One region of the Microbacterium sp. GXS0129 genome, then DNA from elsewhere that is predicted to be linked to it. Evidence: predicted binding sites of a transcription regulator. Region 1 holds the regulator's gene; the other holds the start of a gene.

Region 1 (16,109 bases):
CCGCCTGCACGTGCACCACATCCACCGGGGGGCGCTCGGCGAGCGCTCGATCGACGAAGGCGTCCGTACGGGCACCCGGCCAGGTCATCGAGTACTCACGATCGAGCTGGATGGGGATCGACGGCGTCTCCACGTACGCGGGGTCGCCGAAATCCCGCCCATGCATGCGCGGAGCGACGACCGTCACGGTATGACCCGCGCGCTCCAGGAACTGACGCTGCAACCTCATCGACACCTGGGCGCCGCCCGAGGACTCCACGTGCTGGTCGCCGAAGAAGACGATGTGCATCGTCACTCCGGGATGGGCTCGCCGCGGTACAGCGCCTCGAACGTGTCCAGGGTGCGGTTGATGTCGTGGATCGACACGCCGTCGAGCGACGCCTGCTGCATGCGCAGACGCTCCTCGGGCGATGCCGTCAGCACCCGTGTGATCCGCTCGCGGACGGCGTCGACATCTCCCGGAGGGAACAGGTAGCCGTTCTCACCATCGTGCACGAGGTGCGGGAGAGCCATCGCGTCAGCGGCGACGACGGGCAGCCCCGATGCCATCGCCTCCATCGTCGAGATGGACTGCAGCTCCGCGATCGAGGCGATCACGTAGAGGCTGGCTCGCGAGTACAGGGCGCGCAGCTCCTCATCACTGGCATGACCGTGGAACGTGACGACGTCTTGCAGACCGAGCTCGGTGACCAGCGCTTCCAGGTTGTGGCGCTGATCGCCGCCACCGACGATGTCCACGACCGTGTGCAGATCGGGATCCAGGCGCGCGATGGCCCGGAGGGTGACATCGACCTGCTTCTCGGAAGTCAGGCGGCCCACGATGAGCACCCGGTTCTCCTCGCGCGGCGTGAGATCGGGCGAGTAGAAGCGCCGGTCGATGCCGCAGCTGATGGGGATCACTCCGGTGAGGCCCGTGGTGCGCTCGAGGAAGTCGGCAGCCTTCCGCGTGGGGGTGGTGACGGCGCGGGTCATGTCGAACGTGCGACGCGCGTCATCCCACGCGAACTTCAGGAAGATCTTGTCCAGCAGCGGCGGCAGCGTGGTGAAGTCGAGGATGTTCTCGGCCATCACGTGGTTCGTCGCCACCACGGGGATGCCGCGCTTGCGGGCCTCGCGGGCGAGACCGCGCCCGATGACGATGTGGGACTGGATGTGCACCACGTCGGGCTTCACGGAATCCAGCACCTGACGCGCATAGTGGCGCGAGCGCCACGGCCAGACGAAGCGCAGCCAGTCGTGCGGGGGCCACCGCAACGACGGCAGGCGATGCATCATGAGCTCGGCGCCTTCGATGGTCTCGCGGTGCGGCTCGCTCTTGCGGTAGGCGGTGGCCGGTGCCATCACATGCACGTCGTGGCCGCGCTCGGTGAGCCCGGCCGCCAGCCGCTCGGCGAAGCGCGCGGCGCCGTTGATGTCCGGCGAGAACGTGTCCGCCCCCATGACGATGCGCAGCGGACGGTCGGTGCGGATGGCGCCGTCGCGGGCCTGTGCGGCGCTGGCGGGCGCGTTGCCGTCGGAAGCGGAGCCCTCGGGTGCGGGGGGCGCGGATTCGGTCACGGGTGGGGGTCGCCTATTCTCTGCGGTCGAGCGGCCGCAGTCGCGCCCCCCACTGTACCCGCTGACCTGTGCACGGACCGGGAGCAGACGTACAGGTGGCGCAACCCGCACGGGACGCACAGCCTGGGGAGGAATCGATCACCTAGCCTGTGTTGCATGCCTCGTCTGTACGCCGAAGCCGATGCCACGCGCTGGGTCCCCGTCACCGAGTCGTTCGGCCTGCGCGGACGACGCCAGCGCAAGCAGGCGATCCGCATGCTGATGGCCCAGGTGAACCGGTCGATGGGTATCGAGCAGCGCGGTGGTGGTCGCTTCACCGCGTGGGCGATGAGCCAGGCGGCCCCGATGCTCATGCGCAAAGCGGCGGGCCGCGTGCTGGTGTGGGTGTGGAAGGAAGACCCCGAGCTGATCGTCGCGATGGCGACGCTGCAGGAGGCGACCCCGCAGGCGCGCACGGCGCGAGCGATGCGCCCGATGGAGTACGACGACACCGAGTCGTTCCGCCACCCCACGTTCGGTGTGGGCGAGCGCCTCGTCATGGATGCACCCGGCGGCGACAGTCCGCCCTTCGTGGGCTACAGCTTCGACCTCGGAACGCATCTGGTGGAGCTCACCGCGATCTCCGGCGATGCGAACCGGTTCCGCACGATCCTCGGCGATCTGGATGCCCTGGCGCGCGAGCTGCGTCTGGTGGATGACCTCACGGTGGGCGAGTCCGCGGGCGTGCTGCGCCTTCCGCCGGCCTGAGTCCTCAGCCCAGCCCCGCGTCCAGGCCGGCCCGCAGCAGCGCCTCCGCGACCCGCGCCTGAGTGTCCACATCACCCGCGACGGACACGGTCGTGCTGACCACATAGGTCGGGAACTCCACGATGGCCGCGGCGATGGGCGACTCTGTTCCTGACACCGTACTGGCGAACACCACCGCCTGACCGGTGAAGCCGGACAGCGGCCGCGGCGTCTGATCCGTGAGCAGCGAGCGCGAGCCGTACGACACCTCGTTGAACGTCCCCTCCGTCCCCTCCTGCACCGCGAGGGACGCGCTGCCTCCGCTCGCGGTCGTGTACTGGCACGAGACACCGACGAGGTGCTCGGTGGTGACCGCCTCTCCGAAGACCTCCGCCAGCCGCTCCGCGCCGACGAGCGGGCAGAGGTCCTCGGTGAACACCGGTGGCGCATCGGCGGCAGTGCTGGGGTCGGCGGCAGTGCTGGGGTCGGCGGCGGTACTGGGATCGGCAGTCGCGGCGGGATCCGCGGCGGCGACGCTCGGCGACGTACCGCCGCCCGTACCGGAAGCACATCCCGCCAGCAGGACGATCGCGGTGAGGATGACCGGCGCACCGGTTCTCCTGTTGGACATGAGCCCCTCCTCTCGCGGGTGACTGCAGCCATGATCCTCAGGCGGAGGCGGTGGCGCCATGGGGGATCGGGGTAATTTCTCCGGCTCGATGCGTGCACCCGCGCACTGCCGGGGGAATACTGTCGCGCCATGGATCGACGCGCACTGATCGCCGACGCCGGAGAGGCGATCGTCACGGATGACGCCGATGCGGCGGCCGCCGTGCTCGCCGGCGAACGCGGCCCGATCGCCGATGCGCTGCGCGCCTTCGCGGCGTACTGGAGCGCCGACTACGCAGCCTGCGCGCACTTCGCCCGGCGCTCCTACGCGGATGCTGTGGACTCCCAGCAGCGAGCACTGGCCCTCGCCGTCACGCTGTGGGCACAGGCGGCGGGCGGAACCGGCTCCGCATCGGCCGAGGTGGAGGCCGCCCCTGCTGTGGTGGCCGAACTGCACGGAGACGAAGAAGTGTCGGTGCTGGCTCGCGGCTTCATCGCCGACGGCGCACTGATGATGGGCAGACTCGACGTCGCGCAGGCTGTCGCACCGGCACCGGAAGACACCTCCTGCTGGCGTGACAGCGCGTTGGAGGTGCCGTTGCGCGGGGTGCCGGTGCGGGTGGCCGCATTCGCGGGGCGGATTGAGCGGGCCCGCGCACAGCTCGCCGGCCTGCAGGATGCGGGGCGCCGCCACCGGCTGCCCGCATGGCCGCTGGCGTGCGAGGCGATGGTGGCCGCAACCGCCGGCGACACGAGTGCTGCCCGCCAGTGCGTCGATGCGCTCCTCGCACTGGGGCTGGATGAGACCTCCTTCGCGGGCCGTGGCGCACTGATGCTCGCTGCCTACGGCGCCGCGGCCACGGGCGACGAGTCTGCGGCCGCCGCGCTGGCCCGACGTGCCGGCGGTCACCGGGATCTCAGCCTGCTCGCCTGTGCGGACCGTGCCATGGCGGTCGATCTTCTCGTCGCCGACGCCATCACCCGAGGCGACGAGAGGGCCGTCGTCCGCTCCGAGCTGCTGCTCGCCGAGCTCGACCGCACGGCCGAGGTGACCCTTCCCACGCTGCTGCGCACGCGCGCACGGATCCTGCTTCATCGCGGCGACGCGGCCGATGCCGCGCTCGTGGCGGAGGCGTCCGCCGAGCTTGCCGGCGCAGCGCAGCGCCGCCTCGAACACGGGGACGCACGCATCATCGCGGCACGTGCGCTGCTTCATGCCGACCTCCCGGCCGCGGCCCGCCTGCTTCGCGACGAAGTGCGCGCGGCCGATGCCGCCGGCGAGCATGCGCTGCGCGTACGGGCCGCGCGGGTTCTGTCGGCGGCCCGTCGCCGTCTTCCTCCGCCGCAGACCGCCTGGGCCGCGCTCTCCCCGCGCGAGTGCGAGGTGCTCGACCTCCTGCGCGCGGGGCATGGCGAGGACGCCATCGCCGGCCGCCTACATCTGGAGCGCTCCACCGTGCACCGCCACCTCACGCGAGCGATGTCCGCGTTCGGGACGTCGGGTCGCGTCGCCCTGCTCTGGGCAGCCGGTGCCACCGGCGAGCGGCGCCCGCTTCCGGAGCTCACCTCGCGGCAGCGGGCGGTGACCGAGCTGATGAGCACGGGCCTCACGAACGCCGTGATCGCCGACGTCCTCGGTGTCAGCGCGAAGGCCGTGGAGGCGCACCTTGCGCAGGCGATGCTGCGGTGCGAAGTCCCCACGCGCCTCGCGCTGGCTCACCGGTGGCTGCTTCGGGAGTGAGCAGGCCCTGATCCCCCTCGCCGAGGGTAATCGCACCGCCGAGGTACCTCGAAGGTGCGATTTCCCTCGGCCACGACAAGCGCGCTCCCGAAGACGGTGGCGCGCTCCCGGGCCGCCTCAGCCCGCTGTGGCGTTCTCGTAGGCGCGCATCGCCGCCTTCTGCGCATCGGCCAATGCCTGCTCCGGCGTCTTGTCGCCGAGCAGCGCCGCGGTGATCGCGTTGTTCAGCTCGTTCTGGATCTCCTGTCCCGCCGGGGAGGATCCGAACGACTGACCGTAATCCACCACGTCGTAGTACGCGGAGATGACCTGGTCGAAGTCCGCATTGCCGCTGGGCTTGACCCACGTGTCGCGCAGCGCCTTGTCGGCGTCGGGCGAGCCCGTGAACAGGCGGGCGTCTTCGCCCTGATCGCGCTGCTTCCGGAGGACGCTCTGCACAGCTGGGGCTGGCGTGTGCCGTTCCTCCTCAGCATCGTGACGGTCGCGATCGGGCTGTGGGTGCGCACCGGGATCCACGAGACGGAGGAGTTCACGGCGCTGCGCAAGCAGGGACGGGTGGTGCGGTTCCCGCTGGGCCAGGCCATCCGTCACCAGTGGCGCGAGATCCTCATCGGCTTCGGGATCAACGGTCCGTATCTGGCGTTCTCCTCGCTCACCCAGGTCTACCTCCTCTCCTACCTGACCGGATCGATGGGCCTGCCCGCCTCGTTCGGCCTGGCGGCCAATCTCGTGTCTTCGACACTCGCCATCGCCGTCGTCCCCCTGGCGGGCTGGCTCGGCGATCGCCTCGGACGACGGCAGATCTGGCTGTTCGGCTGCGGTGTCTTCATCGTCTTCGGCGCCATCGCCTTCCCCCTGTTCGCGACGGGCAACGAGTTCGTCATCATCGCGACGATGGTGCTCGGCATCTCCGTGGGTCTGGCCACGATGTACTCGACGCAGGGCGCCATCCTCACGGCCCTGTTCGACCCCGCGCACCGGCTGTCCGCCGTGGTGATCGTGCGCGAGCCCACTGCCGCACTCATCGCGGGCCCCGTTCCGGCATTCGCCGCGTGGCTCGTGCTGTCGGCCGGCGGGGCCACCTGGCCGGTGACCGTCCTGTTCGTGGGGGCCGCTCTCATCGCGGGCATCACCGTCATCCTCGGGTGGAAGCGACTCGCGCGCGTCGAGTCGCGCTGACATCACGGCAGCGACCTGCGCGCCGGGCGGTTTCCGGCACGCAGGTCCCTCTCCCGCTCGCTGAGCGTGGCTGACCCTGGCGCGTCCGAGACGGCCGCGGCCCGACGAGGCACCGCCACCCGTCGACGCGGACTCCGTAAACTCACCGGATGGCGGGTTTCACGAGCGCGGAGAGGAGCGGCGGCGGACAGTGAGGGCACGGACGATCTTCGGCGTGCTGCGTCTGACCGCCGCAGGCGTGTGCCTGACCGCGCTGGTGCACCGCCTGTTCTGGGGACTGAGCTCGCACACCACCGCGGGCGACAACTTCTTCGCCTACCTCACGGTGCAGTCCAACTGCGCCCTGGTGGCCGTCCTCGTCATCGGCGCTGTCCTGGCCTTGCGGCGCCCGGCGGACCCGCGCTGGTTCACCGTTGCGCTCTCTCTGGTGCTGACGTGGACCATCACGGCAGGCATCGCGTTCGCGCTCATCGTCTGGCAGGCCGGGATCCGTGGCATCCGGGTGGATGTGCCCTGGTCGGATCAGGTGCTGCACTTCTGGCTGCCCGCCTGCACGGCTCTCGCGTGGATCCTCACCCCGGGCCATCGCGGTGTGAGCTGGTGGATCGTGCCGATCTCCCTCGCGTTCCCGCTGGCCTGGGGCGGCGTGACGCTGTGGCGCGGACCGTTCGTCGGCTGGTATCCGTACTATTTCCTCGACCCGCGTCAGGTCTCCGGCCCCGCCGAGTTCCTGATCACGTGCGCAGCCGCTCTCGCGATGTTCGCGCTGATCGCAACGCTCATCGTGCTCGCCAGCCGGATGCACCGGCCGGGACACCCGCGCGCGGCGGTCTGACGATCAGGCTGCCGGCGACTGCGTAGACCCGAGGAACGGCGTCAGTGACGCCAGCGCGGCTGCTTTCGCTGCATCGTCGTCGAGCTTCGCGAACTCACCCGCGGCCGCCCCGCCGACGAGACCCACCAGGATGTTCTCGCCCGTCGCCGGGGCGAGGTTGAGCCAGGTGCGGATCGTGGCGTCCCCGCCGACCACGTGCCAGAGCGAGGCGTCCGTCTCGATCACCGGCTCGTCGAAGCGCAGCCACACGGTCTCGATGAGGCCCATACCGAGGTCGGCGATGGCACCGCGATGCGCGAACGGCAGCGCGGGGGAGAACTCGATGCCGTCGGTCTTCAGCACGCCCAGGGGAACCGTCACCAGCACGCGATCGAACGAGAGAGACTCTCCCGTGGCCACGCCGAGGCTCACACCGTCATCGTCGTAGGCGATACGGCTCACGGGCGAGGACACGCTGACCTTCGCCCCGTCGAGGAGCTCCTCGAACAGCGCGGCGAGGTCTCCGAGCACGGCTGTGCGCTCGATGGGCGGCAGCACCGGCGGGAACCAGGACGATGCCTGATCGGCGTCGGCGCCCGACATCGTCGAGAGGTAGGCCAGCAGCGCCTGCAGAGCCGCGTCGTCGGGATCCGCCCCGCCTTCGGTGAGCGCTTCGGTGAGCGACTCGTCCGTCACGCGAGACTGCGCGGCGGTGATCGCCTCCGTCAGCGGCTTCGCCGAGACGGGCTCGACGTCATCGCCCTCGGTGGAGCGCCACAGGGCGCCGGACAGGACCGCGGTGCGAAGGTCGAGCGACGCGGGCCGGTCGATGACGGCATCGAGGGCATCGTCCACCAGCCATCCACCCAGTTGCGCGGACACCGGCCACTCGTCATCGTCGACGTGGGACTGAACACGCCCGCCCACCCGGTCCCGTGCCTCGAAGACCGTCAGCTCCAGTCCGCTGGAGGCGAGACGGGCGGTCGCGGCGGCACCCGCCAGTCCTGCGCCGACGATGGCGACGCGGTCACCGTTGGCGGAGGCGGCGAGCAGGGCCTCCGCAGCGCTGATACCCGACCGCACGGCGGCGGACATCGTTCCGGGTGCCTGCTCATCGGTGGCCTCACCCGCGAAGAACAGACGATCGATCACGGGGGCGGCGAGGGCGGTGCGGGCGCTCTGCTGCACGCCCACCGGCGTGAAGCTGGCCGCGCCGAGGGAGAACGGATCCTCCGACCACGCGCTACGGACGAACGCCGACGGCTCGAGCGAGCTCGGGGCGGTGGGCTCCGGCGCGGGCGTCGTGGACGACGGATCGGGCGTGGGTGAGGGCGCCGGCTCCGGGGTGCAGGAGGCTAGAAGCACCCCCAGGACACCGGCTCCGGCGCTGACCAGCAGAGTACGCCGCGTGATCCTCATCGTGTCGCAACGATACCCGTCCGGGCACGCCCGCGGGGAGCGACGACGCCGTCGGGGCTGTTCTTATCCCCCGAGACGCCCGCGCGGCAGTGGGTCCCGATGGCATCTCCGTCAGAACGGGCGGCGTGACTTCCTGAGCCCGGACGTCGATGAGGCGTCTGACACGCCGCGACGGCGGAGCTGTCGTGAGCGGAGGGCTTATCAGCGGGGCACGCCGAAACCCGGATTCGGCCCTCATCTCGCGACGGCGTCCTCATCTGGCGCCGCGCTCGGTCCGTAGCGGCCGCAGACACCGCACCGTCCTCACCGGACCACGTGCGCGTGTTCAGTCTTCGTCGAGGTGGCTCTCGCGCAGGTGCGGCGGGCGCCAGATCATGACCTCGGTCGCGCGGCGGACTCGTCGGCCGGCGCGCAGGGTGATCACCGAGCCGGTGGTGCCCGCGGCGAACACACGCGCACCGGGTCGGGTCTCCGCGTCCGCCTGCGCCTGGGCCTGCAGCTGCGACACCTGGCGGCGCAGCGCCCGCACCGACTGCTCCAGCTCGAGGATGCGCGCGATGGCGGGCAGGCTCATGCCTTCGGCGGACATCTGCGCCACCTCGCGGAGCTGACGGATGTTGGTGACCGAGTACCGGCGCGAGCCGCCGCGCGTGCGTCCGGGGACGACCAACCCCATGCGGTCGTACTGGCGCAGGGTCTGGGGGTGCATGCCGGCCAGCTCCGCAGCCGCGGCGATCGCGAAGATCGGCGCATCCTCGTCCATCTGGTCCTGATTCATGTCACCCCCGTTCCCGGCGTCGTGCTTCGTCATCGCGCACTTCAGCGCGCTTTTGCGAGCAGGTCCGCTCGCGGATTCTCCTTGGGCTCGGCCTCGGCGAACTTCTCCAGCGCCTCCTTGGCGGCGGCATCGAGGTGCGAAGGCACCACGATCTGCACCTCGGCCAGCAGGTCGCCGGTGCCCTTCGAGGACTGCACGCCACGACCCTTCACCCGCAGCACGCGGCCGGAGGGTGTGCCGGCGGCCACCTTCAGCTTCACCGGATCGCCGCCGAGCGTGGGTACCTCGATGGTGGCACCGAGGGCCGCTTCCGTGAAGGTCACCGGGACGGTGACCCGCAGGTTCAGCCCATCGCGGGTGAACACCGGGTGCTTGCGCACCGTGACGGACACCACGATGTCGCCGTTCTCGCCACCCGAGGTCGAGGGGCGTCCGCGACCGCGCAGGCGGATCTTCTGTCCGTCCTGCACGCCCGCCGGGATCTTCACCTTGAACGGCTTGCCGTCCTCACCCTGGAGGGTGATGGTCTCGCCCTTCACCGCGGTGGCGAAATCGAGTGTGGTGCGCGCCGTGACGTCGGCGCCCTTCTGCGGCCCCTGCCGGAAGCCGGCCTGTCCGCCGAAGCCACCACCGCCGCGGTTGAACATCGAGAAGATGTCGTCGAAGTCCGCCTGCTGCTGGCCCCGACCGCCGCGGTTGAACATCGAGAACACGTCCTCGAAGCCACCCCCGGCTGCGGAGCTTCCGCCACCGGGAGCCTGGAAACGAGCCCCCGAGCCCATGGCCCGGATCTGGTCGTACTCCTCGCGCTGAGCCTTGTCGCTCAGCACCGTGTACGCCTCGCTGATCTCCTTGAACTTCGCTTCTGCCGCGGTGTCCCCGGGGTTCGAGTCCGGGTGGTACTTGCGCGCCAGCTTCCGGTAGGTCTTCTTCAGGTCGGCCTCGGACACGTCCTTGGACACGCCGAGCGTCTTGTAGAAGTCCTTCTCGAACCAGTCGTTGCTTGCCATGCGTCCCCTTTCCGGCCTACTCGGCCGGGACCGAGACGACCACCTTCGCGGGACGCAGTTCCACGTCTCCCAGGCGGTAGCCCACCTCGACCACGTCGAGGATGGTGGACTCGGTGGCGCCCGGAACCGGCTGCTGGAAGATGGCCTCGTGCTGCTGCGGGTCGAAGACGTCGCCGACCGCGCCGTACGACTCCACGCCCTGACGCGACACGATGCCACGGATCTTCTCGGCGATCACGGCGAAGGCGCTGCCCTCGGCGAGGTCGCCGTGCTTCTCCGCACGATCGATGTCGTCCAGCACCGGAAGCAGGCTCTTGACCACGTCACCCGTGGTGCGCTGCTTCTCGATCTGACGCTGCTCCTCCGTGCGACGACGGTAGTTGGCGTACTCCGCCGTGATGCGCTTGAGGTCGTTCAGGTGGATCGACTCGACGTCCATCACGTCGGCCGCGGCCGCGTCGTCGGTCTGGGCAGCACCCAGGATGTCGTCGATCGTGAGTTCCTCGTCCTGCGAAGCGGGGTCGGAGGCGTGAGCCTCCGACCCCTGCTCGCCGGACGGGGCTTCGTTGTTCTCGAAGTCCTTGTCGTCCGTCATGTCTTTACTTCTTCTCGTCCTCGTCGTCCACGACCTCGGCGTCGATGACGTCCTCCTCGGGGTTCGGCACATCGCCGTTGCCCGGGTCGGTCACCGTCGGGTCACCCTCGCCGCCGGCAGCCTGGGCGGAGGCGTACAGCGCCTCACCCAGCTTGCCCTGGCTCTGGCTCAGGGTCTCGAACGCCGTCTTCACGGCGTCGTCGTCCTCACCGGCGAGCGCGGTCTTCACCGCGTCCACGTCGGCCTGGACCGACTCCTTGACGTCAGCGGGGAGCTTGTCGTCGTTCTCCTTGATGAGCTTCTCGACGGAGTACGCGAGAGTCTCAGCCTGGTTGCGGACCTCGGCGGCCTCGCGGCGCTTCTTGTCCTCGGCGGCGTGCTCCTCGGCCTCGCGGACCATCCGGTCGATGTCCTCCTTGGGAAGCGACGAGCCGCCCGTGATGGTCATCGACTGCTCCTTGCCGGTGCCCTTGTCCTTGGCGGACACGTGCACGATGCCGTTCGCGTCGATGTCGAAGGTGACCTCGATCTGCGGGATGCCGCGGGGGGCGGGTGCGATGCCCTGCAGCTCGAACGTGCCGAGCGGCTTGTTGTCGCGGGTGAACTCGCGCTCACCCTGGAACACCTGGATCGCGACCGACGGCTGGTTGTCGTCTGCCGTGGTGAAGGTCTCGCTGCGCTTGGTGGGGATGGCCGTGTTGCGCTCGATGAGCTTGGTCATCATGCCACCCTTGGTCTCGATGCCGAGGCTCAGCGGGGTGACGTCGATCAGCAGCACGTCCTTGCGCTCGCCCTTCAGCACACCGGCCTGGATGGCGGCACCGACGGCGACGACCTCGTCCGGGTTGACGCCCTTGTTGGCGTCCTTGCCGATCTCACCCTTGACGAGCTCGGCAACAGCCGGCATACGGGTGGATCCACCGACGAGGACCACGTGGTCGATGTCGCTGACCTTGATGCCGGCCTCGCGGATGACGTCTGCGAACGGCTTCTTGGTGCGTTCGAGGAGGTCCTTGGTGAGGTCCTCGAACTTCGCGCGGGTCAGCGTCTCCTGCAGGTTCGCCGGGCCGTTCTCGGTGAGCGAGAGGTAGGGCAGCGAGATGGTGGTCGACATGGAGCTGGAGAGCTCCTTCTTCGCCTGCTCCGCAGCCTCCTTGAGACGCTGCAGGGCGATCTTGTCGTTCGCCACGTCCACACCGGTGGACTGCTTGAACTGCGTGATCAGCCAGTCGACGATGCGCTGGTCCCAGTCGTCACCACCGAGGCGGTTGTCACCGGCGGTGGCGCGCACCTGGATGGTGGAGAAGTCGTCGTCCTTGCCCACCTCGAGCAGCGAGACGTCGAACGTTCCGCCACCGAGGTCGAAGACGAGGATCAGCTCGTCCTCCTTGCCCTTGTCCAGACCGTAGGCGAGCGCCGCGGCCGTGGGCTCGTTGATGATGCGCAGCACGTTGAGGCCGGCGATCTCACCGGCGTCCTTCGTGGCCTGACGCTCGGCGTCGTTGAAGTATGCGGGGACCGTGATGACGGCGTCGGTGACGCTGTCGCCGAGGTACTCCTCAGCGTCATGCTTCAGCTTGCCGAGGATACGCGCCGAGATCTCCTGCGGCGTGTACTCCTTGCCGTCGATCGACTGCGTCTTCCACGAAGTGCCCATGTGGCGCTTCACGGACGCGATGGTGCGATCCACGTTGGTGACGGCCTGGCGCTTGGCGGTCTCGCCGACGAGCACCTCTCCGTCCTTGGTGAAGGCGACCACCGAGGGGGTGGTGCGGAATCCTTCAGCGTTGGCGATGACCTTGGGCTCGCCACCCTCGAGAACGGAGACGACCGAGTTGGTCGTACCGAGGTCGATGCCTACTGCACGTGCCATGTGTTTTCCTTTCGTGCCAGGGGATTTCCCGATCCTCCAGCGGTGGCTCGCCCGTGCTGGGCCGCAGCCGAAATCTGTGGTCCGCTTGCGCGGAATCAGGACTTGAGCCCCGATGACTCAACCTTAGAACAGGAGCAGTTTTCGTGTCAAGTCGAAGTTGAGTCGCAGCGACTCAACTTCGGGTGAACATTCAGGGTCAGACCGATTTCGCCAGTTGCTGCAGGGCGACCACGCCGAATCCCGCCGCCACGAGCCCGGCCAGCACGATGATCTTCGCCAGCACCGTCAGCGTGGAACGCCGCACTGCGAGCCAGCCGATTCCCGCCAGCGTCACGATGTAGATCCACGAAGAGATGCGTAGTGCTAGGTGCAGATCCATCCACCCGAGCCACGCGGCGCCGATCAGCGCGATCGGGGCGGCCACCGTCCACAGCGCGCCCAGACCCGCGCGGATCATGATGCGTAGTTCGCTCCCCCGCGCGACGGTGCGATGGACGATGAGGTGCGCGATGTACTCGGACAGCGTGCCCGCCACGACGATGCCGATCACGCCCATCAGCAGCGCAAGGAAGGCGTGCCGCGCCTCGAGGTGGGTCCCGGACTCCACGACGCGCACGATCGCGAGGCCCGTGAAGGTGGCGTACAGCCGCTCCCGGAAGTACGGCACGGTCCCCGGCGGCAGCTCCCGCTCGACATCGCGTGATCGCACCCCCTCCCGCATCGCCCGCCTGTGCTGTCGTCCCCGCTCGCTGCTCATCCCGTCATCGTCGCAGGTCCGCGTCGGATGCGGTGGCTTGGAGTCGCGGATGAGGGGTATCGGGGCGCGGCGGTGGCGCGCGGCGGCGGCGCGGGCGGCGGTGGGGCGGGGCGGGCTGCGGGGCGCGGCGGTGGTGCGGGGCGGCGGCAGCGATGCGGCGGCGGTGAGCCGGGACGGCGAGGCGAGGCGCGGCAGCCGGCCGAGGCGAGGCGCTGCGGCAGGCCGAGGCTGCGAGTCGCGGCGCGGCGCGGCAGTGGGGCGGGGCGGGCTGCGGGGCGCGGCGGTGGTGCGGGGCGGCGGCTGGGTGGCAGCGAGGCGCGGCGCGGCAGGGGGCGGGACAGCGGTGGGGCGGCAGCGAGGCGAGGCGCGGCGCGGCAGGGGGGCGAGGCGGGCTGCGGGGCGAGGCGGCGGGGCGAGGCGGGGCTGCGGTGGTGAGGTGGTGAGGCGGGCGACGACGAGGCGGGACGGCGGGGCCAGGCGCGCCTCACGCGCTGTCGCGAAACGAGGACATTGTCGCCAAACAAGGACCATCCCGCGGCGCGCCGCCCTACATTGGCGCAAATCCCCTCCTTTCACGACACCTCAAATCACGCGACTGAGCCGCCGATACCCCAGGCAAACGCGCCCACCCCGCTCAACACTTGCGGCCGCGGAGTGCAGTCGCCAAACAAGGACGATGTCGACAAACGAGGGCCATCCCCCGGCGCGCCGCCCTACACTCGCGCAAATCCCCTCCTTTCACGACACCCACGTCACATCCACGCGCTCCGATCAGCCACCGAAACGACAGACCACGCCGGACCGCAGCACTCCATGGCGCACGCCCACCCAACGCGCTGTCACGAAACAAGGACGATGTCACCAAACCAGGACAATCCCCCGGCGCACCGCCCTACACTCGCGCAAATCCCCTCCTTTCACGGCACCCACGTCACATCCACGCGCTCCGATCAGCCACCGACAGGACAGGCCGACCCGGAGCCAGGACGGTCAGCGCGAGCGGCCAGGCGTGCCGCCACGAAACGGGCCGTCGCCCGGCACCGTTTGAACGCGAAGCCGATCACCTCCGTTGACGACAGGGCGCGCGGCGGCGGTGAGGGTCAGCGGCGCTCGAGGGCGGGGATGCGCACGAACAGCATCAGTACGAGACCGGCGGCGATCACGATGATGATGCCGAGGATGCCCCAGTAGATCGCCCCCATCGCGGCGACCAGGATCGTCCACAGGCCCGATGCCAGGAAGCTCGCGACCCGTCCGGTCGTGGCGTAGAGGCCGAAGACCTCACCCTCCCGGCCGGCCGGAGTGACCCGGGCGAGCAGCGAACGCGACGCCGACTGGACCGGGCCCACGAGCGCGGAGAGCACCATGCCGCAGATCCAGAACACCGTCTGACCGGCATCATGCAGCAGGAAGACCGCGAGACCCGCCACGCATAGTGCTGTGAGCGCTCCGATGATCACCGGTCGCGGGCCGAAGCGGTCGTCGAGACGCCCGGCGATGATCGTCCCGACGCCGGCGACGAGGTTCGCCGCGATTCCGAAGATGATCACCTCATTGGCAGAGAAACCGAACACCCGCGCCGCGATCACGGCGCCGAAGGTGAAGACGCCGCTGAGCCCATCGCGGTACACGGCACTGGCCACCAGGAACCAGAAGGTGGGACGCGAGTCACGGAAGATCGAGCGGATGTGGCGCCAGAGGTCCACGTAACTGAGGAAGAAGTTGCGTCGCGGGACACTCTGGCGCGCGGTCTCCGGCACGTTGAGCAGGAGCGGGATCGAGAACACCACAGCCCACACCGCGCACCCGACGGCGATGATCCGATACGGCAGCCCATTGTCGGTGGACAGGCCGAACCAGTCGAAGCTGTTGCACAGCACCACGATGACGAGAGCGACGATGCCGCCCACGTAGCCGAGGCCCCATCCGAGTCCGCTCACGCGCCCCACCGTCCGCGGGGTCGACACCTGCGTGAGCATCGCGTTGTAATTGACGCCTGCGAGCTCGCTGAACAACGTCCCTGCCGAGACCAGAGTGACACCCAGCAGGAAGTAGTTCGGCGACCCCTCCACGAAGAACATCCCGGCCATCGTCGCGATCAGCAGCGTGGTGTAGATGATCAGCCAGCGCTTGCGGCGGCCCGCGGCATCGGCGCGCTGGGCGAGCACGGGCGCGAGGATGGCCAGCAGGATGCCCGCTGCGGTGGTGCCGAGTCCGAGCTGGCTGCTGAGCGCTGCGAGCGCCGCGTCCTTCGCTTCATCCCCATCCGGCAGTGCGGCGATCGACGGATCGAGGAAAGTGTCGCTCACCAGATACAGCGCGGTGAACACGAACGTGAGGATCACGCTGTTGAACGGCTGCGTCGCCCAGTCGTAGATCGCCCACGACCACACCTGCTTGCGCGGGATGGTGCGATCAAGGTTCTGATCGAGCGCCAGCGCCGGCAACGCATCGGTGTCGACCGTTGCCGGGGGCGTGTGGGGAGTCTCGCCGGTCATGCGCTCACCTTAGTGGCCACGGGGGTCGCGGCGGTGAACACCCCGTTCGTTGCGCGCGAATGGACCCCATTCCCGTGGAATTCGAGCGATGTGCGCGCGATGAAGGCGAATCAGTCGCGGGGCCAGGCGGCGGCGAACTTGCCGAGCAGGCGAATGAACTCCGTCTGCTCCTCCGGGGTGAGCGCGGCAAGAGCTGTGCGGACGGTGTCATGCCGGTGTCCGCGCATGCCCCCGGCCATCGCGCGCCCCGTCTCGGTGAGCGCCACACGCGTGCGTCGAGCGTCATCGGGATCCGCTTCGCGCTGAACGAGGCCGAGCTGCACCGACTGCTGCACCAGACGCGATGCGCGCGGCTGATCCACGCCCACGGCTTCGGCGATCTCGGACACGGTCAGCGAAGCGGGTGCCGCTGCGAGCACCTCCAGCAGGCGAAAACGCGCGGGACCGCCGAGTCGCCCGCCCATCGCGGACATCCATTCGGCGGCACGCGGGTCCGCGCCCCTACCCGCAAAAGGCCCCCATTCGGGCCCGCCCCGATGCCCACGCCGACCAC
Region 2 (16,109 bases), on a different contig from region 1:
GGCGAGAACGAGGCGCAGGTCGATGTGGTCATCCAGACCGCCAGCATCGACACCCGCCAGGACTACCGTGACAACCACCTGCGTTCGGCCGACTTCTTCGATGCGGAGCAGTTCCCCACGATGGAGTTCCACTCGACCGGCATCTCTGTCAAGGATGACGAGGAGTTCACGCTGCACGGCGACCTCACCATCAAGGGTGTGACGAAGCCGGTGTCGATCGACGTCGAGGTGGGCGGTGTGCACACTGACCAGAACGGTGCCCTGCGGGCCGGCTTCGAGGGTGACCTCGCCATCAGCCGCAAGGAGTGGGGCCTCACCTGGAACGTGGCTCTGGAGTCCGGTGGATGGCTGGTCTCCGACAAGATCAAGATCAACCTGGACATCTCGGTCGTCAAGGACGCCTGAGTCGAGCGTCCGCTGCTGGCTCGTAACGCCTGCGTCTCCTGCGCTGCGCCACTCCGTGAGGGGTGGCGCAGCGCCGTTTCTCGGGGTGGTGAGCATCCCGTCTCAGAACAGCATTGCGGGCTGAGGCGGCCGCTGCACCAGTCGCACCGGGGTGAGAGATGAGCGACGGGGCGCTTCCGGAGAATCCTCGTCGGCACGAGCGCGGAGACCATGCGCGGCGATCAAGGGGCGGATGCGCTTGGCGAGCCACTGGCGGTACCCCTTGGGCGCGTATGTCGAGACGCCCGGGAACAGGCCGCGGTAGGACGAGAGGAGCTCGGGGTGCTCGCGCTCCAGCCACTCGAAGAACCAGGGCTTGACGCCAGCACGAAGATGCAGCGCTCCCCACACCACCTCGCTCGCCCCGGCGGCACGAATGCGAGACAGTGCGTCGTCGAGCATCTCCATCGAGTCGGTGAGATGGGGGAGGATCGGCATCAGGAAGACCCGCACGCGGAAGCCCGCGTCGGCCGCGGCGCGCACTGTCGCCAATCGGGCGGCGGTTGTGGGTGTTCCCGGTTCGATGGACTGCTGCAGTGCATCGTCGAACACGGCGATCGACATGGCGATGTCGATGTCGACATGCTCCGCCGCCTCGGTCAGCAGAGGGATGTCACGCCGCAGAAGCGTGCCCTTGGTGAGCACTGCGAACGGTGTTCCGCTCTCGGTCAGGGCGTTGATGATGCCCGGCATGAGTGCGTACCGTCCTTCGGCGCGCTGATACGGATCGGTGTTGGTGCCGAGGTTCACCTGGCCGTGCTGCCAGGATCCCCGGGAGAGCTCGCGGCGAAGGACCTCCGCCACGTTGACCTTGACGACGACCTGGGTGTCGAAGTCGCGTCCGCCGTCCAGATCCAGGTAGGTGTGGGTGCCCCGGGCAAAGCAGTAGACACAGGCGTGGGAGCAGCCGCGGTAGGGGTTCACCGTCCATTCGAAGAGCATCCGCGACTGCACCGGCACCCGGTTGAGTGCGGATTTGCACAGCACCTCGTGAAAGGTGATGCCGGCGAACTCGGGTGTCGTCACCGAGCGAACCAGGCCATCCATCGTCTCCATCCCCGGGAGAGCAGCCGTATCCGCGACTCCGAGTTCCTGTCCCTGCCAACGCATACGGCAATAGAACAGAAGTCCGACGAAGATGTCAAGCTACATTCGAAAATGTGTACGAATTACTGCTGTGGATGGACAACCACTTTGCCGCCGTGGCCCGAAGCGACGGCGGCAAAGGCAGCGGGCGCATCCGCCAGTGGATAGGTGGCCGCCACGCTGAACTCGATCTCCCGGGCTGCAACCAGCTCGGCGACCATGCTGACCTGCTCGATCGAGCGGTGCGTGGTGTCCGCGGAGATGACGCCGAACTCCTGCGCCAGATCCTCGCCCGCCAGCGTCACCACGTGGCCGGGCTCTGCTCCCGCCGCGAGGCCTGCGCGGAGCGCATCGCCCGCGGCGGCCCCGAGGACGGCGGTCAGTGAGGCGCCGTTCAGGGCGTCGCTGAGTGCGCCGGCGAAGCTCTCGCCGTATGGGATCGGGGTGATGCCGGCGGCCGCCAGCCGGTCACGTGCGCCCGGGCCCGAGGTGCCGATGACACGAGCGCCTGCGCGCAGTGCGAGCTGGGCGATCAGCCAGCCGACGGATCCGCTGGCGCCCGGCACAAGGGCGATGTCGCCTGCCGACAGGGGGACTGCCCGCAGGCATGCCGTAGCGGCGATCGACGGGGTGACGAGGGCCGCGGCGGTGTCGAGGGAGAGTGCCGGGGGGATGAGTGTGACGCTGCTCGTGCGCACGACCAGTTGCTCGCGGAGGGTGTTGAGCCCCCAGCCCATCACCGCGTCGCCGACGTGCAGCCCGCCCGTGTTGTCCCCCAGGGCGCGGACGATCCCGGCGACATCGCTGCCGATCCCGCGCGGGAAGGGGGTGTCTCGGGGCGCTTGCCCCGTGAGAACTTTCACATCGTACGGATTGATGCCGACGGCATGGACCTCCAGGAGTGCGCGTTCTGCCGCGGGCGACGGCACCGCGACCTCGGAGAGGTGAAGTTCACCGGGATCCCCGGTCCGGTCGTAGGTGATGGCGCGCTGCATTCCCATCTTCTGATCCTCCCACCCCGATGACGGTGCGTCCGATTCTGGGAATGTCCGAAGCCCACGAGATGATGGAATTCTCATGCAGCACTCATCGTCACGTCGGTCGCGCCCATCGCGACGAATGGCTGCGCGGCGGGGCGCCGTGCTCCTCGCCATGGCCATCGGTGGCTCCGCACTCATCGCCACCGCCGTGGCTGCGGCAGCCGGCGGTGCGGATGCCGCGGCCGAGCCGTCCGTGATCACGCAGCCCTGGCCGGACCCGGTATCCGCGCTCCCCGTACCGCAGGTGCGCTCGGTTGTGGCAGCACGGCAGATCTGCGATCTGCCCACCATGCGTGAGGCCAGCGCCGCCGACGACGACGGTGGAATGGTCCTTGCGGCCGGTGGAGGCGCAGCCCTGCGTGCGGCCGTCGTCTCCGCGCGCGCGGACTGCATCGATCTGGCTGACCCCGCCCGCATCTGGGTGATTGCCGATGCAGCGCGGCCGGTGCCGTCCGGGTGGTCGCCGTCCGACCTCGTGGTCCCCGAGACGCCATCGATCGCCGGGACCCGCCTGCGCGCCGAGGCCGCGGAGTCCCTCGATCATCTGCATCGGGCGCTGGATGCCGCCGGTGGCGGTGACATCGCGCTGACGGCTGGCTACACGGATCAGTCCGGCGCCGCGGATCCCGGCGCCGCCGAGCACCGCACCGGCCTCGCCGTCGACGTGGTCGCGTGCACCAGCGGTGACTGTGGCGCGGGTGCGGATATCGCGACGACGAGCCAAGGAGCCTGGCTGACGCAGAACGCCTGGCAGTACGGCTGGATCACGACGATGACGGGCCGTGAGGCGCATCTGCGATATGTCGGGACCGAGATCGCCCGGGCTGTCCACGACGGTGGGTACAGCTCCCTGCAGCAGTTCTTCGCGGCGCCGGCCCGCTGACGCCTCCCTGCGGACGGATGAGGATCCTCTCAGGGATCCCATGGTGTGGAAAGGTGCGAAAACGTCGGCACCTGTGCACATACTGGAGTGATGCAGATGCTCTCGCCGATCGCGCGCCATCGCGCGCGGGAAGCGCGGCGACGTTCGGTCCTCCTGGCCGCAGGGGTCGTCGCGCTGGCAGTCGTCTGTGTGGGCATCGGTGTGACGGGTCAGGCCGCTCTGTCACAGCCGGTCGCTGAGACGTTCGACGACGCGAACCCCGCGGGCGGCGATGCACCGATCGGCGCGGATCTCACCTCCGGGGTGCTGCCGCGGCCGCAGGGTGTGGCATCGCTTCCGGTGCCCGAGTTCGCTGTCGCTAACCCCGTGGCATCCGCCGGGGTGTGCGATCGTCCGGGCGTCGCGGATGCTCTGGCCTCCGCCGCCGATGAGGCGGCCATCACGGCGGCCGGCGGCGGGAGCGCCGTGCGAGAGGCCATCGCCAACGGGGCTGCGCCGTGCTTCTCGCTGGACGATCCGTCTCGCGCCTGGGTGGTCGTCGACAAGCTCCGCCCGATCCAGCCCCTCGAATGGGAGCCGGGCGACCTCGTGTCCGTCTCCGGCGGGCAGCTAATGCGCCAGAACTCGGCCGACGCATTCGTCGCCATGGTCGCTGACGCGTCCGCGGCGGGGATGTCGGACATCGTGGCGAACAGTGGCTACCGCTCCTACTCGTATCAGGTGGGCAACCACGATCGTCAGCTCGCCGCTGAAGGGCAGTCCGCGGAACGCACCAGCGCACGTGCCGGCTTCAGCGAACATCAGCTCGGAACCACGGTCGATGTGCAGTTGCCGGGCGGTTCGATCGAATCCTTCGGGGGCACGGAGACATCGGCCTGGGTGAGCGAGAACGCCTGGCGCTACGGGTTCATCGTCCGCTATGAGGAGGGCGCTTACGACGTCGTCGGCTACGAAGCCGAACCGTGGCACCTGCGCTACATCGGACCCCAGCTGGCGGCGGCGTATCACGACGGCGGATTCCACACGCTCGAGGAGTTCTTCGGCCTGCCCGCGGCACCCGATTACACCTCCTGAGCCCGGATCGCGACCCTCGCCGAGCGGTGTGGAGACTTTCCACAAGCCTGGAACCGAGTTCCCCGAAATCTGGAACGGAATCCCACCAAACCCTGTTTTCGGTGCGGAATCTCGCCTAGACTCGCGAATCGGGTGATCGCTGTCGATCGCACCGAGGAGTCAGAAAGGGAGCCCGATGGACCGCAACATCTATGACGAGGATCACGAGTCGTTCCGCGACGTCGTCAAGGAGTTCATCAAGCGCTACGGCACCAACGAGGCGCGCGAGAAGTGGGACGCCGACGGTCAGGTGGACCGCGCGACGATGCTCGCTGCGGGAGAAGCGGGAATCATCGGACTCTCCGTGCCGGACGAGTTCGGCGGTGCCGGCATGCTGTTCGACTACCGTTTCCGCGCGATCGTGAACGAGGAGACGATCAAGGCGGGCCTGGGCTCGCTGGCCGGTGCCTTCGGCATCCAGGACGACCTGGCGGTTCCGTATCTGGCTCACTTCGGCACCCCCGAGCAGCAGCAGAAGTGGCTGCCGGGTATGGCGACGGGTGAGATCATCGGCGCCCTGGCGATGACGGAGCCGGGCGCTGGATCAGACCTGCGCGGCATCAAGACCACGGCGAAGAAGGTCGACGGCGGCTACATCGTCAACGGCGCGAAGACCTTCATCTCCTCCGGTGCAACGGCCGATGTCGTCGTGACCTTCGTCAAGACCGGCGAGGGCAATCGCCCCGACGCGTTCAGCCTCGTTCTCATTGAGAACGGCATGGAGGGCTTCGATCACGGCAAGAAGCTGCACAAGATGGGCTTCCAGGGTCACGACACTGCTGAGCTGAGCTTCACGGACGTGTTCGTCCCCGACGCCAACCTCATCGGCGGTGCGGAGGGCCACGGATTCGTGCAGCTGATGCGCAACCTTCCGCTGGAGCGCCTGTCGATCGGTGTCGCGGCGGCCGCAGCTGCCGAGGCCGGTCTGCTGTGGACGGTGGACTACACGAAGAGCCGGGAGGCGTTCGGTCAGCCGGTCATCGCCTTCCAGAACACCTACTTCTGCCTCGCCGACATGGCCACCACGGTGGACGCGTTGTGGGCCTACGTCGATCGCGCGATCCTGCTGTACGGCGAGCAGAAGCTCACCCCGGAGGAAGCCGCGAAGGTCAAGTTCTACGCCACCGAGCGTGAGTGGGAGGTCCTGGACCAGGGCGTTCAGCTGCACGGAGGCTACGGCTACATCATGGAGTATCCGATCGCGCGCGCGTTCGTCGATGCCCGTGTGCACCGCATCTACGGCGGCACGAACGAGATCATGCGCGAGATCGTCGGGCGCCAGCTCCTCAAGGGCTGACACCGGCAGACGCGTACGCGGGGCGGGTTCCATCGGAGCCCGCCCCGCGCCGTGTGGCGGCTGGGCGCTGCTCGTCGCATCCACCGGCACGTGCTCGCGCAGCCGAGCGGTGCCGCATTCGCGAAACCGGATTCGGCTCGCGCACGGTGATGTGTTCCGTCGCTGTGCACAACCCTCCTCCCGCTGTCGGAACCCCGGCGTATGGTCAGGTCACCACAGCGAGCGGAGGACGACATGCTGAACCTGAACAACGCTGATCGAAGGGCGTGCGCGGGGCGTCACCAGGGGATCGTGCCTTCCTATCTGCTCGACCGGCTCGCACAATCGGACCGATTCCCGCACGCCGCGCGGGCAGCACGTCAGACACTTGTCGGCCGAGCGCCGGCCGAGCGGCGGGCGCAGCTGGAGCTCTCGATCGACGAGAACGGATCGCTCGTGGCATCCGTGGAATCAGCGCCGGACCGCACCATCCGAGATGCGCAGGGGGCCGAGACCCTGCCCGGGGTGCTGGTACGGAGCGAAGGCGACGCCCCCGTTGCCGACGTCGCCGTGAACCAGGCGTACGACGGGCTGAGGAGCACCTTCCAGATGCTCCTCGAAGCGTTCGACCGGAACTCGATCGACGGCCTCGGCTCACGCCTGGATGCCACGGTGCACTACGGATCCGAGTACGACAACGCGTTCTGGGACGGTGAGCGCATGGTGTTCGGCGACGGAGACGGGCAGGTGTTCCGGGGCTTCACCGCATCCCTCAGCGTCATCGGACACGAACTGGGGCACGGGGTCATCCAGCATGCCGGCGAGCTCGAGTATCAGGGAGAGTCGGGCGCGTTGAACGAGTCGATCGCCGACGTCTTCGGGGCTCTGACCGAACAGCATTCGCTTGATCAGACGGCGCACGAGGCCACCTGGCTCATCGGCGCGGGGATCTTCACGCCATCGGTGAAAGGCGTCGCGCTGCGGTCGATGCTGCATCCCGGCACCGCCTATGACGATCCGGACCTGGGTGTCGATCCGCAACCGGCTGACATGAGCGCTTTCGTGCGCACATCAGAGGACAATGGCGGAGTGCACATCAATTCCGGCATACCGAACCGGGCATTCGCGCTGTTCGCGCGAGAGCTCGGGGGTAAAGCCTGGGAGACGGCCGGAGGTGTCTGGTATCGCGCGCTTTCCCGCGGGCTGCGGACGAACGCCACCTTCTCGGAGTTCGCCGAGGCCACACTCGCCGAAGCCGGCACGGTCGACCGTTCGGTGGCGCAGGCTCTCCGCACGGCGTGGACGACGGTGGGCGTGAATGTGAGGTCGGGCAATGGTCGGGCGTCGGAGTGAGGACCCCGAGTCCGTCACTGGTGAGGACGGGGCGACTGGTCTTCTGATCACCGTGGTGCGCAGCGGCGGAATCACCGGCGCTCCGCGGATGTGGACGGTTGCGCCGTCTCCGGCGGAATCACCGAACTGGGCCCTTCTCATCGAGCGCTGCCCCTGGGGAAACGAGAGCAGCACGCAGCGGGGCGCAGATCGCTTCGTCTGGCGTATCCGCGTGCAGCTTCATGATGATCAGCATGAGCAGGTGGTTTCCGACGCCAACCTGTCGGGACCGTGGCGGGAACTCGTGGACGCTGTTAGGGCCGCCGGTTCTCCGCGGCCCGCATCCACCTGATTCGGAGCGAGGCCGCGGAGTGGGTGATCCCGTCCTCACTCGGATGGTGATCGAGGACGGGATCAGCCGTTGATCGGGGGCTGGGTAGCCGTTAATTGGGGCGTGGGCAGACGTTGACGGGCGCCTGGGCAGCCGTGGCCGCCTGCGGGTCAGCCGTTGACCCGGTGGCCGGCAAGGCCGTGGCCGGGGCAGACCTTGATCGACGGCTGAGCCAGTTCAGGTGTAGATCCGGGCTCGGATCAGACGTTGATCCGGGGAAGGATCAGAACCCTGCCAGTGCGAAGTTGAGCAGGAACTCGATCAATGTGATGACGGCTCCGGCGGAGGCCAGCGCTCCGACACCGATCGCGATTCCTGAGCGCACCTGGTGCTGTCCACTCTTGGCGGCGCTGAGACCGAGGATGAGAGCGATCACTCCCAAAGCCCCCATCGCCAGGACGCTGAGCCAGCTGATCGCGGCGGTGACGACGCCGTACGCCTCATAGTTCCCGTTCTGGATGAGCACGCGCAGCAGGACCGTCTGGAGGACGCACAGCACCAGGCCCAGGACGACCGTGCTGGCACCGAGGATGATCCCGACGGTTGCTCGCCTCTTCACCGGATCCGCTGCGGCGGCCGGTGCAGTCCCCGACGCATCCATCGCCCCATAGTGCTGCTGTGGCGCAGAGCCGTACTGCTGGGCGGAGCCGTACTGCTGCGCGGAGCCGTACTGCTGTGGTGCGGAGCTGTACTGCTGGGCGGAGCCGTACTGCTGGGCAGGGTCATGCTGCTGTGGTGCGGAGCTGTACTGCTGGGCGGAGCCGTACTGCTGGGCAGGGTCATGCTGCTGTGGTGCGGAGCCGTACTGCTGGGCAGAGCCATACTGCGGCGAAGGCGCCGAAGGCTGCGTCGCCCCGGGGTGGCCTGGCCACTGCGGAGAGGCAGCGGCGGGTGAATTCCCCTGCTGCGCCGCGTGAGGTGCCGCATGCTCTGGTGCGGAGGAATGCTGGTCGTGCTGCGGCGCGTTCGGCCAGGATGCTGCTGCACCGGCGTTCGTGGCCTGGTCATCGGGCTGTGATGGTGTGGACATGATGCCTCCTCCGAGCTGACGCAATCGACCCTATCCCGGTCGATGTCGTCGGCACACCCATGTCCGGTGCATGAGTTGAGGGGTGGGCACCAAGGTGCCCACCCCTCAACTCGTCATTCTGCGATCAGCGCTGAGCGCGGATCCGTCGCGTCGCGAGCAGAACTGCTCCTGCCGCGAACACGAGCGATCCGAGAACCGTCCAGAGGCCCATGTCCGGTGCGCCGGTTGCCGGCAGTGCTCCGCCTGCTTCCGGAACGGCGGGGATTCCCGGGGTGGTCGGCTCGACGGGGGTGGTCGGTTCGACCGGGGTGGTCGGTTCGACCGGGGTGGTCGGTTCGACCGGGGTGGTCGGTTCGACCGGGGTGGTCGGTTCGACCGGGGTGGTCGGTTCGACCGGGGTGGTCGGTTCGACCGGGGTGGTCGGTTCGACCGGGGTGGTCGGTTCGACCGGAGTCGTCGGCTCAACCGGGGTGGTCGGTTCGACGGGCGTGGTCGGCTCAACCGGAGTCGTCGGCTCGACGGGCGTGGTCGGTTCGACGGGCGTGGTCGGCTCAACCGGAGTCGTCGGCTCGACGGGCGTGGTCGGCTCAATCGGCTTCGTGCAGTCGATCGCGGCAAGCTTGATCGTCTGGGTGGCGGTCTTGCGATCGTCGGAGATGATCCAGCCGGTGATGGTGTCGGCGAAGATCGTGTCACCGGTCGTGGTCGCGGTGACCGTGACGGTGCTTCCGGCCGTGACGTTACCCGTGAGGGTGTAGGTCACGTCGGCGGTGTTCGCCGGGAGTGTGACCGTGGGGTCGACGACGGTGCCGTCGGTGGTGCACTTCGCGGCCTGGATCGCGATGTCCGCGAGGGAGTCGATCGTCGTCGGAACTTCCGGCGTGGTCGGGTCGGTCGGGGGCTCGCAGGTGAACTCGTCGTCGCCGAGGAACGGGAACGCGTGGAACTCGCTGCCCGTGCCCAGGTCCTGCACCACGTTGCCTGCAGCCCAGAGCCGGCCGTTGATGCCGTTCGCCTTGTTGGTGAGGGTGGAGGCCGGGTTCAGCACGAGCATGGAACCAGCCGGCTGGCCGCCGGCGATGGTGATGTCGGTGGAGTCGGGGAAGATCCACATCGTGTGCGACGCGCGCGCGCCGTACTCGGCACCGGAGATGTCGAGCATCGTGTTGCCGTCTGCTCCGCCGAACTGGTTGTCGACGCCGAGCTTGATCGGGCCGCTGCCGGTCACGCGGATGATGACGATGTCATCCACCGGGATGTTCTCGTACTTCACCGAGAAGCTGTTCTTGTTGACCTCGGCGGCGTCCACCTCGAAGACGTGACGCTTGTGCGTGCCGTCCCCGCGAAGGGTGAGGTACCAGTCGTTCTTCAGACCGGTGACGTACTCCGTGTCGGCTGCAGTGGTGATGCGATCCGCATACGTCTGGAGCGCCGCGGGGTTGGTGGCAGACCAAGCGGCGTAGGGGTCGCCGAGGGCGGCGTCCTTGCCGAGGCCGGTCGTCACCGAGCCGCCGCTCGCGTCGAGCTTGCCCGCACCGGTGATCGAGCCGCCGACGGTCGCGTCGAGGGGAGCGCTGGCGCTGCCGTTCGCTGCCCAGGTGGCCATCGTCACATTCGCGGCGAGCTGCAGATCGCCGCCGACACGCAGCCCGCTCGTTCCGGCAACGGGGGAGAGGCCCGAACCGACCCCCACCGCACCGAGGAGGTAGTTCTTGTCGAAGGTGGCATCGCCGGCCACAACCAGCTGGCCTTCCATCTCGACGCCGGCCTTCATGTGGAAATCGCCGCCCACGAAGACGCTGACGTTCCTGTCGACGGGCTTCGCTTCGACGCCGCCACCGGGGGCGCCGAGGCCTGCGGAGGGGACACATTCGCCGGTGGACGCGGCGGCGGGGGAGATACGGGGCGTGGCAGATGCCATGGCTGCGGGCACGATGGTGCCGGCCGCAACCACGAGCAGCGCCGATGCGCCCGCAATTGCATTGCGGAAACGCACAGAAGCCTGCTTTCTGTGGGGGACGGGGATATCGGGGGGAGGATCCGTCACAAAAGTCGGGGTTTGTAACCGATCCAAACAAATACATTAACGGACCCTGCTGGGAGGTTCATCAACGACATGCCTCCGTCGAGGAAGCTCTAGCGGGATGGAGGCGGCGGTGGTAAAGTTGAGCCATAGCGACTCAACTTTGTAAGAGATGGGTTGCGCAGAGACTTCAAGGAGACAGATGAACGCAACACAGAACCCCGGTCAGGAGGACCAGCAGAGCGCCCTCGAGCAGTTCGGCATTGATCTGACCGAACGAGCTCGCCAGGGCAAACTCGATCCGGTCATCGGACGAGACTCGGAGATCCGGCGGGTCAGCCAGGTGCTCACCCGCCGCACCAAGAACAACCCGGTGCTCATCGGAGAACCGGGCGTCGGAAAGACGGCGGTGGTGGAAGGGCTCGCCCAGCGCATCATCGCCGGCGACGTGGCGGAGAGCCTCAAGGGCAAGAGGCTGATCTCGCTGGACATGTCGGCACTGGTGGCGGGTGCGATGTACCGCGGCCAGTTCGAGGAGCGCCTGAAGAACGTCCTGAAAGAGATCACGGAATCCGACGGTGAGATCATCACCTTCATCGACGAACTGCATGTGCTGATGGGTGCCGGTGGCGGGGAAGGCTCCGTCGCAGCGAGCAACATGCTCAAGCCGATGCTCGCCCGTGGCGAGCTGCGGCTCATCGGTGCGACAACGCTCAACGAGTACCGCGAGTTCATCGAGAAGGACGCGGCGCTCGAGCGTCGATTCCAGCAGGTCTACGTGGGCGAACCGACGGTCGAGGACACGATCGCCATCCTCCGCGGGTTGAAGGAGCGCTACGAGGCGCACCACAAGGTGGCCATCGCCGACAGCGCGCTGATCGCCGCTGCGTCGTTGTCCCACCGCTACATCCCTTCGCGTCAGTTGCCCGACAAGGCGATCGACCTGATCGATGAAGCCGCGTCACGCCTGCGCATGGAGATCGACTCCGCTCCACTGGAGATCGATGAGCTGCGTCGTCACGTGGACCGGCTGAAGCTCGAGGAGCTCGCCCTCAAGAAGGAGAAGGATGAGGCATCGCGGGCCCGGCTCAAGAAGCTCCGTGAGGACCTCGAGCAGCAGGAGTCGCGCCTGCGTGACCTGCAGCAGCGCTGGGACCAGGAACGTGCGACCCTGAACCGCGTGGGTGACCTCAAGACGAGGCTCGATGCAGCGCGCTCGGAAGCTGAGCGTGCCCAGCGTGAGGGCAACCTGGAGCGGGCATCGCGGCTGCTCTACGCCGACATCCCGGCGCTCGAGCGCGAGCTCGGCGAAGCGGAGAAGGCGGAGAACAGCGAGGAGCGCATGGTCGGGGACCAGGTGACCGACGAGAACATCGCCGATGTCATCTCGGCCTGGACCGGCATCCCCGTCGGACGCCTGATGCAGGGCGAGGGGGAGAAGCTCGTCCGTCTCGAGGCCGAGCTCGGCAAGCGGATCATCGGCCAGAAGGAGGCCGTGGCCGCCGTGGCTGACGCCGTGCGTCGGTCGCGTGCCGGAATCAGCGACCCGAACCGGCCCACCGGTTCGTTCCTGTTCCTCGGGCCCACGGGCGTCGGCAAGACGGAGCTCGCGAAGGCACTCGCCGAGTTCCTCTTCGACGACGAGCAGGCGATGGTGCGCATCGACATGTCCGAGTACGGCGAGAAGCACTCCGTCTCGCGTCTGGTCGGTGCGCCTCCCGGCTACGTCGGCTACGAGCAGGGCGGTCAGTTGACCGAGGCAGTGCGGCGTCGTCCGTACTCGGTGGTGCTGCTCGACGAGGTCGAGAAGGCGCACCCCGAGGTGTTCGACGTGCTGCTCCAGGTGATGGACGACGGCCGGCTCACGGATGGCCAGGGCCGCACCGTCGACTTCCGCAATGTCATCCTGATCCTGACATCCAACCTCGGATCGCAGCTCCTCATCGATCCGACGCTGTCCGACGAGGTCAAGCGCGCTGGGGTGATGGACGCACTGCGGCACGCGTTCCGCCCCGAGTTCCTGAACCGTCTCGACGACGTGGTGATGTTCCACGCCCTCACCGAGGACGACCTCGCACAGATCGTGGAACTGGCGGTGGATGCACTGCAGAAGCGGCTGGCGGATCGCCGGCTCACCCTCGCGGTGACGCCGGATGCGCGCGCCTGGCTGGCCGAACGCGGATACGACCCGCTGTTCGGCGCCCGTCCGCTGCGTCGCCTGATGCAGAAGGAGATCCAGGACCGCCTCGCCAAGGGCATCCTCTCGGGCAACGTGCGCGACGGGTCGATGGTCACGGTCGATGTCGCCGCCGATGGACAGGGGCTCGCCCTGACCAGCACGGCTGCGGCGCCGGTGCCTCCCGTGAGCGAAGATGACGATGTGGTCGACGCGGAGATCATTGAGTGACACACTGCTGAGCAGAGCGAAGGCCCGCCCGGGCGCATCCGGGCGGGCCTTCGCCGCGTCCGGTGGATTCCGCGGAGACGTCCGGGCAGGCATCATGTGAGGACGAGAATCCGCGCGACGAGGAGCGAGCATGGGCGACGAGGCGACGCGAGAGCCCGGGCCGGACTCCACCGGGGCGCCTGCCGAGCAGCCCCACCAGGCTGCGGGGTGGCAGGCTGAGCCCGCGCGCGAGTGGGAGCAACGTCCCAACCACGCGTGGCAGACCGGTGCACCGGAAACCTGGAACGCGCGTCCCAACGAGGCCTGGCAGACAGGCGTTCCGCACAGCTGGGGCGCCCGTCCGAATCCGCTGTGGCAAGGCGGCGCCGCGTCGGAGACCGCACCGACGGTGCCGCTTCCAGCAGAGACCTCGTCGTATCCGACGGCACCGGCCGGACCGCCTGGTGTCGCGGCGGTGTACGGGGCACCACCGCTGAATGTCGGGGCACCACAGCCGGGATACCCGCAGGCGCCTTCGCCGCAGGTCGGAGCACCTCCGCTTCCGGGATCGCTGCCGGACACTCCGCCCTCGCACGCCCCGGGGCAGACGTCGCCACCGAGCTACCCGCATGCGCCTGTTCCAGCACCAGCCGCGCCGCGCCGTCGCACCGCGCTCTGGCTGGGTATCGGCGTGGTCGTGGTCGCCGTGGTCATCACGCTGATCGTGATGTTCTCGATCTGGCTCGGAAACCAGGCGCAGATCCTCTGGAACAGTGCCGCGCAGCCCGGCACTACATCCTCGGGTACGCCCGCGCCGGAGAGGGGAACGCCGGCCGCGTCACCGTCCGCCGCCCCGCCTTCCTCCACTCCGACACCCGAGCCCCCGGCGCCGACACCCGACGCCACGGCGCCGGCCCACGAGCCGACGGGTGATCGCGTTCCCCTCGACGTGGCGTCCGCACTCCCGGAGGGCGCCGACTTCACCGTCGCCCCCGGAAGCACCTGGATGGATCTCGGCTCGACCTTCCTCGGGGATGAAAACGGCGAGCTCTGGGCCACTTCCCTCACCGGCATCTACGGCGAGATCTCCGACGAAGACGCACGAGCGGCCACGGAGGCGCTGATCCGGGTGCTCTCCGCCGGGTCGACCGACGGTGTGCAGAGCGTCTGGGTCTCCGGTACGGACGGGCGCAGTTACGAGTTCCTGACCGCAGCATCGGATGGGATCGGCGTCATGGTGCGTGCGGAACCGGACTCCGGGCGTCAGTTCGCGCTGATGTTCGGCGGCACCACCGCAGACGTGGTGGCGAATCTCATCCTGGAGTAGGTCAGTGTGCCGGCCAGGTCACCGTGTCGGTGACGCCCGCCGGGTACTCCTGCAGGGGCACCACGCCGTCTTTCCATGCCTTCTGAATCGGCTCAATGATCCGCCAGCACTGCACCGCGGCATCGCCCCGGACCGACAGAGCGGGATCGCCCTGCAACAGCTCCGAGAGCACCTCAGCGTAGGCCTTGGCGTTTCCGCCCGCCAGATCGGCGTCGAGCGCGGCTCGGTGCAGCGCGAACGGATCCTCGCCACCGTTGACGTTGATCTCCAGCGACATCTGATCCGGGTTCAGGTTGAACCGCAGGACCGCGCCCTCGGCCTTTCCTGTGAAACCATCCGGGACATGGCGCACGGGCTTGAAATGCACCACCACCTCCCGGCGCGGATGCGACATCGCCTTGCCGGAGCGCAGTGTGAAGGGGACACCCTCCCACCGTGCGTTGTCCACGCCGAACGTGGCCTGCGCCAGCGTCTCCGCCTGGTTGGCGGGATCCACTCCGTCCTCGTCCACGTAGCTCGGAAGTTCGCGACCGTCCACCGACCCCGCGGTGTAGCGGGCGCGGTGCGTGAACGATGAGGGATCGTCGCGCCAGACCCGCGTGGCGCGGAGCGTGGCGCCTGTCGCATCGCGCAGATCGCGCTCATTGAGCGTTGCGGGCGGTTCCATCGCAACGAATGCCAGCACCTGCAGCAGGTGGCTCTGAATCATGTCGACGAGCGCACCCGCGTGGTCGTAGTAGCCGGCCCGGCTCTCCAGTCCCAGCTGCTCATCGTACGAGATCGTGACGTGGGAGATGTGCTCAGCGTTCCAGAGTGGCTCGAACACGCGGTTGGTGAAGCGCACCCCGAGGAGGTTGAGGAGGGTGGATCGGCCGAGGAAGTGATCCACCCGGAAGATCTGGTTCTCCGGGACGAGCGTCGCGACCAGCTCGTTCAGCGACTCCGCGCTCGCGGCGTTCGTGCCGAACGGCTTCTCCAACGCGAGCATGATGCCCGGAGGCAGATCGACGGAGCGCAGGGCCTCGCACGAGGCCGCGGCGACTGCCGGCGGCACCGCGAAGTACAGCGCGATCGATCCGGTCAGCTCGCCGAGCAGACTCGACATGTCCGAAGAGGCGGTGATGTCGGCCTGCCGGTACTCGATCGAGGTGAGCGAACGCAGGCACCCGGCGCCCGCGTTCTCCTCGAACGTGCGGCGCACCAGCGTCACCCATGTCGACTCGTCCCAGTCCTCGCGCCCCACTCCCACGAGCCGGATGCGCAGATCCTGCTGGCGCTCCAGCAGCTGTGCGAGAGCGGGCAGAAGCAGACGCGATGTGAGATCACCCGTCGCCCCCAGGATCACGAGCGTGCTTTCGTTGGTCACACCCACACCCTATGACTCGGATGGGGCTTCCAGGCAGGGGGGAGCACAATCAGGGGCATGTCGGCAGCAATCGAGGACTACGCCCTCATCAGCGATGCACGCACCGGTGCCCTGGTGTCACGAGACGGCAGCATCGACTGGTTCTGTCCGCCCCGCTTCGACGCGCCGAGCGTGTTCGGGGCGTTGCTGGGTGACGAGGAGCACGGACACTGGCGACTGAGCCCGGCCGACGGTGGCGAAGCTCAGCGCCAGTACGAGTCGGAAGACTTCACGCTGATCACGCGGTGGACCACCGGCACCGGCGTCGTGGAGGTCACGGACCTCATGCCGATCGATGGACCGCACACCCACATCATCCGCCGCGTGCGCGGGATCCGCGGATCGGTGCAGATGGCGACCACGGTTCGCTTCC

What was found. The regulator HspR, encoded in region 1, represses chaperone genes until heat shock. The targets are predictions, from matches to a motif close to AAGTTGAGTCNNNNNGACTCAACTT.
Positions count from the first base shown of each region.
Region 2: a site for HspR is predicted at 10,758-10,782, ahead of ACIQJ5_RS13065 (ATP-dependent Clp protease ATP-binding subunit). Genes of this name have one in related genera too.

Region 1 covers NZ_JBIZVZ010000006.1:78,972-95,080, forward strand. The annotation lists gene ACIQJ5_RS16270 (glycosyltransferase) at 1-289, opposite strand, end outside; gene ACIQJ5_RS16275 (glycosyltransferase) at 292-1,440, opposite strand; gene ACIQJ5_RS16280 (hypothetical protein) at 1,714-2,304, shown strand; gene ACIQJ5_RS16285 (hypothetical protein) at 2,309-2,914, opposite strand; gene ACIQJ5_RS16290 (LuxR C-terminal-related transcriptional regulator) at 3,044-4,633, shown strand; gene ACIQJ5_RS16295 (hypothetical protein) at 4,751-5,071, opposite strand; gene ACIQJ5_RS16300 (MFS transporter) at 5,087-5,812, shown strand; gene ACIQJ5_RS16305 (Pr6Pr family membrane protein) at 6,003-6,647, shown strand; gene ACIQJ5_RS16310 (FAD-dependent oxidoreductase) at 6,651-8,045, opposite strand; gene ACIQJ5_RS16315 (heat shock protein transcriptional repressor HspR) at 8,371-8,823, opposite strand; gene ACIQJ5_RS16320 (DnaJ C-terminal domain-containing protein) at 8,865-9,833, opposite strand; gene ACIQJ5_RS16325 (nucleotide exchange factor GrpE) at 9,850-10,428, opposite strand; gene dnaK (molecular chaperone DnaK) at 10,433-12,301, opposite strand; gene ACIQJ5_RS16335 (hypothetical protein) at 12,498-13,058, opposite strand; gene ACIQJ5_RS16340 (MFS transporter) at 14,159-15,556, opposite strand; gene ACIQJ5_RS16345 (MarR family winged helix-turn-helix transcriptional regulator) at 15,667-16,020, opposite strand; gene ACIQJ5_RS16350 (hypothetical protein) at 16,093-16,109, shown strand, end outside.
Region 2 covers NZ_JBIZVZ010000004.1:125,550-141,658, forward strand. The annotation lists gene ACIQJ5_RS13015 (YceI family protein) at 1-405, shown strand, start outside; gene ACIQJ5_RS13020 (Rv2578c family radical SAM protein) at 508-1,554, opposite strand; gene ACIQJ5_RS13025 (alcohol dehydrogenase catalytic domain-containing protein) at 1,614-2,531, opposite strand; gene ACIQJ5_RS13030 (D-alanyl-D-alanine carboxypeptidase family protein) at 2,650-3,453, shown strand; gene ACIQJ5_RS13035 (M15 family metallopeptidase) at 3,544-4,527, shown strand; gene ACIQJ5_RS13040 (acyl-CoA dehydrogenase family protein) at 4,703-5,863, shown strand; gene ACIQJ5_RS13045 (M4 family metallopeptidase) at 6,152-7,195, shown strand; gene ACIQJ5_RS13050 (protealysin inhibitor emfourin) at 7,284-7,526, shown strand; gene ACIQJ5_RS13055 (hypothetical protein) at 7,789-8,595, opposite strand; gene ACIQJ5_RS13060 (choice-of-anchor A family protein) at 8,720-10,591, opposite strand; gene ACIQJ5_RS13065 (ATP-dependent Clp protease ATP-binding subunit) at 10,821-13,025, shown strand; gene ACIQJ5_RS13070 (hypothetical protein) at 13,156-14,331, shown strand; gene ACIQJ5_RS13075 (glucose-6-phosphate dehydrogenase) at 14,333-15,697, opposite strand; gene ACIQJ5_RS13080 (glycoside hydrolase family 15 protein) at 15,755-16,109, shown strand, end outside.